Regions from separate parts of the Ruegeria sp. D3 genome, predicted to be linked through region 1. Evidence: riboswitches for the same ligand, from Rfam matches in the RefSeq annotation. Region 1 holds a riboswitch; each other region holds the start of a gene.

Region 1 (4,207 bases):
GTACCCATGCGGGCGGCCAGATCGGTTGGGGCTGAGTCTGTTGGCGTGAACTCGATCCGACCGGGTTGGTAAGACACCAACCGGACGCCGTTTTCGACCTCAACCAGCAGTTTCACATCCCGGTTGGTGCGGATCAGTTCGACCACATGTTCAAAACTCGGGTAGCGGGCCAATGCCGTTTGCACATCCTGCGCCAGTGCGGCCGTGGGCGCTCCGGCCCCGCCGCGAATGGGCGGCGCATAAGTGGAGGCCACCGGGGCCTGCGCGGCGTGTGATGGTGCGGTCATTCCGCCGCCGGGCCCGCCGTTTGGCGGTGGGGGAGGCGCGTCTTGCAACCGTTTGATCAGTTCTTCTGGGCTGGGCAGGTCAGACACATGGGTCAGGCGGATAACGACCATCTCGGCGGCCATCATGGCGTTGGGCGCGGCTGAGACTTCCTCGAGCGCTTTCAACAACATCTGCCACATGCGGGTCAGGACCCGCATCGGCAGGGCCTCGGCCATTTGCTGACCCCGCGCGCGTTCATCAGGGGAAACGGTCGGGTCTTCAGCGGCATCCGGCGTGATCTTTACCACCGACACCCAATGAGTGATCTCGGCCAGATCGCGCAGCACGGCCAGCGGGTCGGCGCCTTCGGCATATTGTGCGCCAAGTTCGGTCAGCGCCCCGGCGGCATCGCCACGCAGGATCATGTCCATCAGGTCCAGCACCCGGCCCCGGTCGGCAAGACCCAGCATCGCACGCACCTGATCGGCGCTGGTTTCCCCGGCGCCGTGTGAAATCGCCTGATCCAGCAGAGAGGTCGCATCGCGGGCTGAACCCTCGGCGGCGCGGGTGATTAGTGCCATCGCGTCTTCGGCGATCTGTGCGCCTTCGGCATCGGCGATCTTGCGCAGCAGGCCGATCATGTCCTCGGGCTCGATCCGTCGCAGGTCAAAGCGCTGACATCGGGACAGGACCGTCACCGGCACTTTGCGAATCTCGGTGGTGGCAAAGATAAACTTCACATGCTCGGGCGGTTCCTCAAGCGTCTTGAGCAGCGCGTTGAAGGCGCTGGTCGACAGCATGTGGACCTCGTCGATGATATAGATCTTATAGCGGGCCGAGGCCGCGCGGTAGCGGACGCTGTCGATGATCTCGCGAATATCGTTCACACCGGTCCGGCTGGCGGCGTCCATCTCCATCACGTCCACATGGCGACCTTCCATGATCGCCACACAATGTTCGCACTGGCCGCAGGGTTCGGTCGTCGGTTTGCCCTCGCCATCGGGGCCGATGCAGTTCATGCCCTTGGCGATGATCCGGGCCGTGGTGGTTTTGCCGGTGCCGCGAATGCCGGTCATGATAAAGGCCTGCGCGATCCGATCCGCCTCGAACGCGTTTTTCAGCGTGCGTACCATGGCCTCCTGCCCGACCAGATCGGCAAAGGTTTCAGGGCGGTATTTGCGGGCAAGAACCTGATAGGCGGGGCTGGGCGTGTCGGTCATATCTGCTCTGTCGGATTCGGGTTCCGATGCAGCGTAGAGACCCCCGCCGCCCGCGTCCACCGCCGCCTTGGGGGAAATTCGGTTTGCAGGTCAGTTTGCACAGCATAGAAGCTATGTGAAAAGGAGGCCGGGGATGGAGCCATTTGCAATTCACGTGGTCGAGGTCGCGGCCGGTCACGTCGCGCTGTCGCCGCTGCCGGGGCGCGCGGGGGAGTATGCGCGGGATTTGGATATCATTCGCCGCTGGCGGCCCGATCTTGTGATTTCGATGACCACAAGCTCCGAGATGGAGCAGGCCGGGGCGGGAAAACTGGGAGATGACCTGCACGCCGAGGGCATAACCTGGACGCACCTGCCGATTGAAGATTTTGGCGCGCCGTCGCCGGACACCGAGGCCGCTTGGCCCCGGATCAGCCAGTCTGCCGCGCAAATTCTGGCGCGTGGAGGGCGGGTGCTGGTGCATTGCCGGGGCGGGTGCGGGCGGTCGGGCATGATCGCCCTGCGGCTTATGGTCGAACAGGGCATCGCCTCCGACGCGGCGTTGCGCCGCCTGCGCGCCGTGCGGCCCTGTGCGGTTGAAACCGACGGACAGATGCGTTGGGCAACCTGCGCGCCGGACTGAGTTACAGCGCCAGATGCTGCTGGGGCTGTGCTGGTTGCGCCGGGGCCAGCTCTGACACTTCAAGCATGGCACAGGGCGGTACTGGTAACTGGCCGGCCGGACGGGCCGCAGCAACGGGGCCGAACAGCATATCCGCATAACCATCCAACGCGTCGAGCGAGGCGTCCGTGCTGGTGCCGCAGAAGATGCGAATTTGATCTTTCTGGGCGCGGAATCGGGCGATGCAGCCCTGTGGGCAATGGCCCAGCTCTCCGCTGCCGTCCAATGCGAATTCTTCCGACGTGGCAGGCACCGCGGATTCCATCGCTTGCACAATAGCCCGTGCCATCTGCGCTAAAGCCGGGCAGGTCTTGCCGGTTTTCTGACATAGGGTTGCACTGAATTGGTGCGTTTTTGTCTTCCAGATCATAATGCGCCCTCCGCGCGGGGAACGGGGCATGGATCAGGTGTGACAGCGCGCTGACAATCCCGCCCGGACACCCCGCCCGAGTTACAGTTTTGATTTGATGGCAGGTCTCCTGACTTGCGGGTCATCGCGTTGCCGACCTTCCCAGCCTTGCGGGCCAGTGGTATTTCGGCATTGCTCACCGCTTACAGTTGCGGGGGCAGTCGCGGCATTGGATCGTTCCGGCATGACCGGGCAGAACCGCACCGTGTTCCCTTTTCATCTTGTCCCGACACGGGACAAGAACCATCACGCCATCGCTAGCGGTTGAGCGGGCTTTGAGTCAAGCGGGCGCGCGCGCAAAGTGGACGTTTGGTCATCTTGATGCGCCCTTGACTCAGCCCGGCCAAAGAAGTGGGGATAAGGGGTGAACCGAACAGTTCAGATCAGGTGAGCAACGCTATGCTGGATGATACACCCCCCGTCCTGACCGAGGATTTTCGGTTTTCTGCCGGTTCGGCAATGCTGTCGGCACGCCTGTACCGGCCCGTGACCGATCCCAAAGTCGCCGTGGTTATACATGGTGCGACCGGTGTCCCGAGGGATTACTATCAGCATTTCGCGCATTGGCTGGCAGCGGATCAGGGGATCGCCTGCCTGACCTACGACTATCGTGACTTTGGCCACTCACTGACCGGACTACTGCAGGAATCGCGAGTAAAGATGGCGGATTGGGCGCTGACCGACATGCCCGCCGCCAGAGCGGAAATGCGCCAGCGTTACCCACACGCAGAACACTGGAGCATAGGGCACTCGGTCGGAGGGATGCTGGGGCCAATACAACCTGATATCGACCATATAGATCGCATGATCTGTGTGTGTTCGGGGCTGGTGACAATCAGTGATCACCCTTGGCCTTATCGCGCGCTGGCGTCCTTGTTCTGGTATGGACATGTTCCGCTGGCAGTAAAAACCGTTGGATACCTGCCAGGAAAGGCAGTGGGATTTGGGGCCGACCTGCCTGCACCGGTTTACTGGCAGTGGCGTAAGTGGTGCACGGCGCCCCAAAACTATCTGCCTGAAATCGGAAAAACGCTACCAGCCGCAACCTGGGCAGAGAAAGGCAAACCGGTCGATCTGTTCACTTTCGAGGACGACCAGATGGTTCCGCCCGAAGCCGTTTGGCGGTTGGCAGATCTGTACGGCTCCAGCGCTCGGCGTCATGTACTGTCACCGCAGGAATTCGGACTGAAGGACATTGGCCATATCGGCGCGTTCGCGCGTCGCAACGAGTCCCTATGGCCGCGCTTGATCGCATAAGTGCTGCGCGTCTAAACCGGTCAAAACTGTCGGGGATGAAGTGAGAGGTTGGACATCGACCCAAGCGGGGCTCGTTGTGGCTGCTTCCTTCCGGACCTGACCAGGTTGGCGAGGCGCTCGCCCGCGCCAACCTCTCAACGGTGGATATAGGCATTTGGTTCATGCTTGGCAACCCGTCAGAGGGAGAGCTGAATGTTCAGGAAACCTTTCGCATCCGGACCGATGACTTTGGCACGATAGCGTGCCAATTCTTCCAGATGTTGGTCAGCGGCCGCTCCGGTTTTCACAAGCGCATGGGCACCGGGTATGGGTGACAACTGAAAAGGCTGGGGCGCCTCTTCCAAAGGGTCCATCGGTAACAAGCCCGACAGGTAATCCCGTACAATATGTTGA
Region 2 (4,207 bases), on a different contig from region 1:
GAGTGTCATTGCGACCCAAGCTGACGGGGCTGGTCAAGACATCGGCCAAATCTTCGGCCAGAGTCTGAAAATCCGCGTCCGGATTGTCGGATTGCACGGTGAGCTTTGCCTGATCTCCGACAGGTCCATAAATCGCGATCCCGGCGCTGTCCGGGCCGCGATCCGTCATTGTGATCAGCATATCTGTCAGCATCGCGCCCAATTGAGGCTCGAGCGTTTTGTCCTTCAAAAAAAGGCCGACAATTCCACACATGTGTCAGCTTCTCCTGTATTGAGTTGGGCAGACGCTAACACCTGAACTTCAGGTTATCAACAAGGGGAAATTAATATTCATAAGGGGAATATTTTCGGCTATCTATTTCCCCCGCATTCAAAAATCACGGAGAGCAACCCCGCAAAACCTCAGCAGCGGTTTATCAATCGCCGAATCGTGGCTAACGCGTCTGCGGATATGAGATGATCGACAGGTAGCGGGCTGGCAGTTTGCGCAACACCTCGGGTCCATGCGGTGCGTCCGCATCAAAGAACAACGTGTCACCCGGCACCAGCAAATAAATTTGATCGCCGTGTCTGTAATCGACTTCGCCTTCAAGCATATAGAGCATTTCAATCCCGTCATGCTGGAACGTCGGGAAAGTGTCGGATTCTTCCGTCAGCGTGATCAGATAGGGTTCGACCACAACACCGCTGGCATTGGACCCCATATGACCCAAAAGGCTGTATTGATGGCCTGCGCGTGTCCCGGCCCTCTCGGTTTCAATGCCTTCCCCCGCTTTGGTGTGGGTTGCGTTTCGGGTTTCTTCATATCTGCGGAAAAATGCAGTGATCGGCATGCTTAGGGCATTGGCCAGAGATTGCAGCGTCGTCAATGAAGGCGATGTGTATCCGTTTTCGATTTTTGACAGCATACTGATGGATAACCCGGTCAGCCCCGACAATTCCGCAATTGTTACACCCTGCTGCAACCTCAACGCGCGGATTTCCCGACCGATCGCCGTTTCGAGATTCTTTTCACCGGGGTCCCTGACCTTGTGGGGATCCTGAGAAAACTGAGGTTTGGACCTATCGTTTGATGCTTTCACCAACCTATCCTTAACGCCTTTCGCTTCGTCGTTATCGCCTGCAATTTTCCTGAAGGGAAACATATTTTCAAAACTACATTCCTGCGCAACCTCCGGTGATTTGTGTTGACCGGCGATCTGATCTCGGGCAGTGACGCATTTGATGGTTCCCTGGGGCATGCTCCAGCGGTGAAAAGGGAATACGGTGAGGTTTAAGTGCCAAGTCCGTAACTGCCCCCGCAACTGTAGGCGGTGAGCGAAGCCAATATCCCACTGACGTGAATAATGTCGGGAAGGGTGGCCAAGCCTCGACTCGCAAGTCAGGAGACCTGCCATCGCAACCGAAACCAACCCGGGGCGGGGCGTCCTGGAAGGAGGCTTGATGGTACCTCTTACGCCTTTATGCGCGACCGCGTTTCAGTACGGCCCCAGCGGCCGTGGAACAGGCGCTTGATGGTCGAGACCACTGATCATTTCGTTCTGATCTGCGCGACCTGTCAGGGTCTGGAGGCAGCGCAGCACATTGCGGATGCCTTGTGCCCTGAATTGCCTGCGGGTTTCGCAGTGCGCACAGTAGATTGTATGGCTGGATGCGATCACCCGGTCACTGTCGGATTTCAGGCCCTGGGAAAAGCCCAATACCTGTTTGGTGATATCGGCAGCGAGCAGGAGCTGAATGCTCTTGCCCAATTCGCCGCGCAATACCTGGGCAGCGCAACTGGTTGGACAAAGGCCACAGACAGGCCTGCGCCTCTGATAACTAAGACATTGGCGCGCATGCCGGCGTTGGCTGTTCGAGAAGCTCGATGATGAGCAGACCCTTCCTGCAGGCGCGTGGTGTAGCCTACTATTCTTTTCACGGTGACGTTCTGTTGCAGGACATCTCGTTCGATCTGGAAGAGGGGTCGGTTCTGGCCATTGCCGGTCCGAATGGCGCTGGCAAAACCACTCTGCTGAACTTACTATGTGGCGCTGAAGCTCTGTCTGAAGGCGACGTTCTGGTGCAAGAGCAGAGCTTGAAAACATTGTCAGCGACGGAGCGCGCCCGAAAAATTGCCGTCGTTAGTCAGCAGGAATATCCCGATGGGCGGTTGCATCTGCGTGACTATGTGGCACTTGGGCAAATTCCAATTCGCTCGGACCGCTCCTCTGAAGATCACGCAAACGACTTGACGCGAATTCTGGACCTGACCGGCCTTATGGAGCTTGCCGACAAGCGCATGGCAGTGTTGTCGGGTGGCGAACGTCAGCGCGCCCATATCGCGCGTGCGCTGGCGCAGAACCCTACTCTTCTGTTTTTGGACGAACCGACGAACCATTTGGATCCCGACGCCAAAGGGCGGATGCTGTCGCTGGTCGCTGGACTGGGGATAACTGTCATAATGATTGTCCATGACATTGTCATGATCCCCGAATTCGCCACCCATGTCGCATTAATGAAATCTACCCGGCTGACCGGCTTTGGCCCTGTTTCGGAGGTCCTGACGACTCAACATGTGCGCGACACGTTCGGCGTCGACTACTTGTTCTTTCAGCACGACGGTCGGATGATCCCTGCGCTGGACATACGAAAAACCACTGTTTCCCAACCCTCCAGGAGATTTCCAAAATGAAACATATCTTGTCCGTGGCTCTGGTTATGGCCATGGCGGGCGGTGTTGCTGCGCATGAAGTGACCGTAGACAATTGTGGTGAACCGTTAGTGTTTGAAACCCAGCCCGAACGGTTGGTCGTACATGACATGAACATGACCGACATGGCCTTTGCGCTGGGTCTGCAAGACAAAATCGTCGGCCTCACGGGCATCACCGGCTGGTACAAAACCAGTCCTGAATTCGACACGCTTCGTGGAGATATCCCCGAACTGGCACCGAAATATCCATCGGTGGAAAATATTGTCGCGGTAGAACCCGATCTGTTCTTCGCCGGCTGGTACTATGGAATGCGTCCCGGTGGTGATGTAACGCCAGAAACACTTGCCCCGTTCGGGATCAAAACCATGATCCTGACTGAAAGCTGCGTTCATTTGCATAAAGACCGCCCCGAGGCCAGCATGGACCTTTTGTTTGACGACATTCTGCGACTGGGCAAAGTCATGCATGTCAAAGACAAGGCCGAAGCGCTTGTATCTGGTTGGAAGGATGAACTGACCGCAATCGAGGCACAAACCGCAGACTTACCGAAACCTCGAGTGTTTCTGTTGGATGGCCCGGCGGACGCTCCGTTCACTGCTGGGAAATACGCAATCCCCAACGCTATGATAGCAGCGGCGGGTGGTCTCAACGTTACCCGTGATATGGACACAAGCTGGGGTCGCACGTCATGGGAAACCGTGGCAGCCGCGAACCCTGAGTTTTTAGTGCTGTTGGACTATCAAACCGGAAACGGAGCCGCGGATACGTTCAGGTTTCTGCAAGAACATCCTGTGATGTCACAAACCGACGCGGTCAAAAACGAGCGCTGGATCGGTTTGCGGTACGAAGAATTGACCCCTGGGCCGGCAAACATTCAGGCCATCGCAAAATTGGCAGCAGCCATGCGCACGGGTCTGAACTGATTTGGGCCGTCTGGGGCTGACACTTTTGATGGGGGTGGCCATTCTGGCCGCCCTTCTTCTGGTTTCGACAATCTACGGAACCACATCCATTCCTCTGTCCGATACGGTCTTAGCTATTCTGCTCGGCGCTGGTTTGGTCGAGGGAGACATGTCACCCCTTCACCGCATCGTCTTCGACCTGCGCCTGCCCCGCGCGCTTTTTGCCGCCGTGATCGGCGCTGGCCTTGGAGTTGTTGGAGTCGTGCTGCAAACGACTACGCGAAACGATCTGGCCGACCCGTTCCTGTTCGGTCTTTCCTCCGGTGCGGCGGCGGGGGCAGTGTTCGTCATTACGGTGACTGGTGACATACTGGGGTTCTGGACTTTGCCGATAGCAGCATTTTGTGGGGGTCTGGTGGCCTCGGGCATTGTGCTGGCTCTTGTCCACGGGCTGCGAACCAGTGCACCGGAAAAGCTAATCCTGGCTGGGCTTGCCGTGTCGTTTCTGTTCTCGGCGTTGACTAATTACCTGATTTTCGCAGGTGACAACCGTGCTGCGCATTCTGTCATCTTCTGGATGCTGGGCGGATTGGGTCTGGCGCGTTGGGAA
Region 3 (4,207 bases), on a different contig from region 1:
AGCACGCCTGTTTCAGCGGATGCTCTGAACCCGTGGCCATCGCGCTGCAGGCCGATGGCGGGGCGTCATATGTGTTTTCAGGGGTCGATGTCGCTTCGGACGCCGATGATATCGTGGCGACCTGCCGGACCTATCTGGAAAGCCCCAAAGGCTGGATCGAAGACGCCCGGCCTTGCGGGCGGCTCCGAATGTGCTTGCGGGCGCGTATCCCGGCGCTTTAGTCGACCTGTAGTGTGACCGCCGCGCTGACGGGGATGTTGTCGACCGTCAGCGGGCTGTGGCCGTTTGCGTTCAGAGAGACCGAGACTTCGACCTCGCCCTGCGGCAGATGGTCGATATGCATCCAGTTACCGTACAGCCGGGCCAGTTTCTCTCCATTTACGTAGACATGTGCATGCCCCTCGCCGTCGACATCGGTCTTTGAGGCATTTTGTGGTGAGAACCGAAAGTTCTGCGGCATGACATGCAGGTTCCAGCCCGCCATAGGATCGGGCGTAAGAGCGATCTCAAGCCCCGGAGCATCAGCGCCAGCAGGCAGGTTGATGGCAGTCGAATGATCGTGTGCGGCTGCCTCGGCGTGAGATGGACTGTGATGTGCAGGATCGCCATGGTCATGGCCGTCGAAAGTGACGCCATTTGCAGCCGCAACCACAAATCCTGCACCACTTCCAAAAACTATGCCGATTGCAAACAGGGCAAGTGAGCGTGCCATTTTATGTTCCTTGATGGTAGTAGAAACACGCCGAGCTGGTCTCGGCGTGTTCATAAGCGTGCTTGTCAGGCCGCAGCTTCGGCACGCTGGCTTTCATGTCGCCAGAAGCACCCGGCGAATGCCCCGACCAGAACCCAGGCTACCAGTCCGATGCCAAAAGCGCGCGCGGCAAACAGCGCGCCGATCTCGGTCGGAACGGGGCCGGTGAACACGTCCGGCTCGGGCGCGCCGATCAGATGTGGGGCCAACAGCAGGGCGGCTGCGATCACATAGCTGATCAGAGTGCCGCCAAAAGCAATCAGCCACATGGCAACACCTGCTGCTGCGACGGTCGCAAACCACCAGATTTGACGCGCAGCGACATCGGCTGCTGCCACGCCGGGCACTTCTGGCGCGAGCGAGAATCCGGGTGCGAGGTGTACGGCAATGAACCCCGCAAGCCCCCACAAAACGCCGGTGCGCCCGTCAATCTTATGGCCGTTGCCCTCAGCCACGGACATCAGCGCAATCATCATCAGCGCATAACCGGTATAGATAAGCATCGTGAAAATGACGCTCAGCGCATCGCGGAACAGGTCCGAGAACATTCCCGGTAGCTCGGGGTGAGCACTTACGACGTCACCGCCGAAATGGATCAATTCGCCCGATTCATACAGTTCCGCGTGCAGCAACACAGGTTGCACAAAGACCAACTGCAGCAAGGCGGCAATCAGCCCCGCTGCAGCACCAGCGAACAACGCGCTGGTCAGGATACGGCTAAACATGGGTTTAGTGGCAGGGGAAGCCGGTCGCGTGGCGCACATCGTGGGCTGCGTCATGCAGGGCCGCGGCCTGAACGTGGCCGGTCAACGTGATGACGCCAAGGCCCAGAACCACAGCGAACATAACCGGCAGGATACCAACGCGTGAGGTCGATGCGGTTGTTGCTTGAGTTGCCATTTTTAGTTCTCCTTTACCGTCGCACCCGACGGTTGGTGTTTTCATTCGTGCCTGGCAGGTCTCCTGGCTGGCGGGTCGATGCCTCTGTTCGCCTTCCCCCTGAAACTTAGGAGTGGCTGGTTGAACAGGGCTCACCGCTTACAGTCGCGGGGGCGGCTGTGGATTCGATCGCGCGCGGTCTCACCACATTCCCTCTTAGCTTGCCGGTATTGCCGACAGGACCAGACAGGTTCATTTAGCCGTTACATCTGCTGTCGCGCAATCGCCATTTGCGACGTTTTAGGTCAGATCACGCGCTTTTTGAGAAGATAAATATCCATGATCCACCCATGATCAGCGCGCGCAGTCGCTCGGGTGTCCAGAATCGACTGTGCAACATCGCTCAGAGGGCCGTTGATCAGGATTTCTTCAGTCATGCCCACATAAGCCCCCCACCAGATGTCATAATCTGCCATCTGAAGATGTTGGAACGAGCACTCACCATCCAACATGACCGCCACGTTTGATGCACCGTCTGGCCACCCTTCGTCGCGAATCCGCCGCCCCGTGGTCACGATGTAGGGGGCACCCAGATCGTTGATCGGAATCGCGTGGGCCGCCGTCAACGCCTGCAGCGCTGTGATGCCAGGGATCACCCGCGTCGTCGGTTGAGGGTCCAACCGCGCCGCGATTCGCAGTGAGCTGTCGTATAGCGACGGATCGCCCCAGATCAGTAGCGCCACGTGCTGTGCGCCGGGATGGGCGGTAATCGCCTCGCGCCAGCGCAGCGCAATCGCGTCGTGCCATTCGTCCACCCCGCGCAGATACCCGTCTTCCGAGCGGCGCTTGGGGATGTCGAAATAGGCGATCTGCGGCGGCGTGTCGGTCACCTGCGCAATGATCTTTTCGCGCAGCCCGGCCAGATCGGCCTTGTTCTCGCCCTTGCGGGGGATCAGGATCAGGTCCGCCGAGCGGATCGCCTGCGCGCCCTGAAAGGTCACGTGGTCAGGGTTCCCGGTTCCAATGCCGATCAAGGTCAGGTCAAACATCGTCAAACTCTGCCAGCGGGCCATAAAGGATCAGCGCCGGGGCGGTGCCTATCTCGTCCGCCAGTTTTTCGGACAGCGCGCCTACAGTACTGCGATGCAGCTTTTGTTCGGGGGTCGAGACGGATTCGGCCATTAGTGCTGGCGTCTCCAGCGGGAGGCCATGGGCGTGCAACGTTTCGACCAGCAGGGGGAAGGTGCGCTTGCCCATGAAGACGACCGTGGTCGCATCGGGGTCGGCCAGCGCAGGCAGGTTCAGGTCCTCAGGCAGTTTGCCGCTGACATCATGACCAGTGACAAACTGTACTCGCCGCGCGGTCAGCCTGCGGGTCAGCGGGATGCCCGCCGCCGCCGCTGCCGCCACGGCCGAGGGGATGCCGGGTATGATCTCGTATTCGATCCCAGCCGCGCGCAGGGCCACCAGTTCTTCTTCCAGACGCCCGAACATGCCGCCATCGCCGGATTTCAACCGCACGACCCGCTGCCCGGTCAGGGCGTAATCCACCAGCAACCGGCTGACATGGTCCTGCTTGGGCGAGGGGCGCCCCGCCCGTTTGCCCACGCCCACCAGATCGGCATCGTCGCGCGCATGGGTCAGGATCGGCCCGCTGCTGAGGTCATCAAACAGCACCGCATCCGCCTTCTGCATCCGGTCCACAGCCTTCAGCGTCAACAGCTCCGGGTCGCCGGGGCCTGAGCCAATGAACGAGACAAACCCACTCATACTGAGGCCTCCGCGATCAGGTGAAAGAACGTGCCGGTCACATTGCCACGCACCGATCCGGTCTGCGGCCCTTCGGCCCCTTCTGCGTCAAACACACGGGCCAAAGGCGCGTCAGGTTGCTCGATGATCGAGGAATAGTGGAACTCATGCCCCCGCAGGCCTGTGCCTACGGCAAAGCCGGGCATCGGGGCCAGCAGTTCGGCGCGGCGATAGCCCAGATTGAACTTGCGCTTTTCATAGGACGTCACCAGCCCCAACAACCCGGCCATCTGGTGCGAGACACCCTCTTTATCGATCAGAGCCTGTCCCAACGCCATATAACCCCCGCACTCCCCATGCACGGGCTTGGTTTGCGCGTGGTTCCGCAACCCTTCCTGAAAGACGGATGCGGCGGCCAGAATGCCTGCATGCAACTCGGGATATCCGCCCGGCAACCAGACCAGATCTGCATCCGCCGCCGGGGCTTCATTCGCCAATGGCGAGAACGGTAACACCTCGGCCCCAGCCGCCCGCCAGCCTTCCAGCAAATGCGGATAGGTGAACGAAAACGCCGCATCGCGGGCCAGCGCGATCCGTTGCGCCGGTGGCCGCGGCAGCGCGGCGGACGATGGCCCATTCGGGCCTGAGGACGCCGCCCGCTTGATCGCCTCAAGATCGACATGTTCGCGCAGAAACGCGGCATAGCCCACAATTGCGCTTTCCAGATCGGGATGTTCAACCGCCTGGATCAGGCCCAGATGCCGCTCGGGCAGGGTCAGGTCTCCACGACGGGGCAGCACGCCCAGAACCGGCAGGCCCGCGCGTTCC

The links. Region 1 has a riboswitch for cobalamin ahead of ACR0DX_RS12840 (hypothetical protein). Riboswitches for the same ligand answer to the same signal wherever they lie in the genome.
Region 2: another riboswitch for cobalamin. It lies ahead of ACR0DX_RS10560 (DUF1636 family protein); the one in region 1 lies ahead of ACR0DX_RS12840 (hypothetical protein).
Region 3: another riboswitch for cobalamin. It lies ahead of ACR0DX_RS02095 (CbtB domain-containing protein); the one in region 1 lies ahead of ACR0DX_RS12840 (hypothetical protein).

What each region holds. Positions count from the first base shown of each region.
Region 1 is NZ_JBQFPK010000008.1:48,500-52,706, reverse strand. Features, by position in the region: gene ACR0DX_RS12850 (DNA polymerase III subunit gamma/tau) at 1-1,487, opposite strand, end outside; gene ACR0DX_RS12845 (dual specificity protein phosphatase family protein) at 1,621-2,109, shown strand; gene ACR0DX_RS12840 (hypothetical protein) at 2,111-2,518, opposite strand; cobalamin riboswitch at 2,601-2,820, opposite strand; gene ACR0DX_RS12835 (alpha/beta fold hydrolase) at 2,957-3,814, shown strand; RNA gene ffs (signal recognition particle sRNA small type) at 3,853-3,951, opposite strand; gene ACR0DX_RS12825 (bifunctional 2',3'-cyclic-nucleotide 2'-phosphodiesterase/3'-nucleotidase) at 3,991-4,207, opposite strand, start outside.
Region 2 is NZ_JBQFPK010000006.1:84,428-88,634, forward strand. Features, by position in the region: gene ACR0DX_RS10550 (class II glutamine amidotransferase) at 1-253, opposite strand, end outside; gene ACR0DX_RS10555 (helix-turn-helix domain-containing protein) at 435-1,082, opposite strand; cobalamin riboswitch at 1,209-1,412, shown strand; gene ACR0DX_RS10560 (DUF1636 family protein) at 1,515-1,871, shown strand; gene ACR0DX_RS10565 (ABC transporter ATP-binding protein) at 1,871-2,674, shown strand; gene ACR0DX_RS10570 (ABC transporter substrate-binding protein) at 2,671-3,618, shown strand; gene ACR0DX_RS10575 (FecCD family ABC transporter permease) at 3,620-4,207, shown strand, end outside.
Region 3 is NZ_JBQFPK010000001.1:416,386-420,592, reverse strand. Features, by position in the region: gene ACR0DX_RS02110 (DUF1636 family protein) at 1-221, shown strand, start outside; gene ACR0DX_RS02105 (hypothetical protein) at 218-712, opposite strand; gene ACR0DX_RS02100 (CbtA family protein) at 778-1,476, opposite strand; gene ACR0DX_RS02095 (CbtB domain-containing protein) at 1,481-1,651, opposite strand; cobalamin riboswitch at 1,688-1,892, opposite strand; gene cobF (precorrin-6A synthase (deacetylating)) at 1,936-2,679, opposite strand; gene cobA (uroporphyrinogen-III C-methyltransferase) at 2,672-3,400, opposite strand; gene ACR0DX_RS02080 (cobyrinic acid a,c-diamide synthase CobB) at 3,397-4,207, opposite strand, start outside.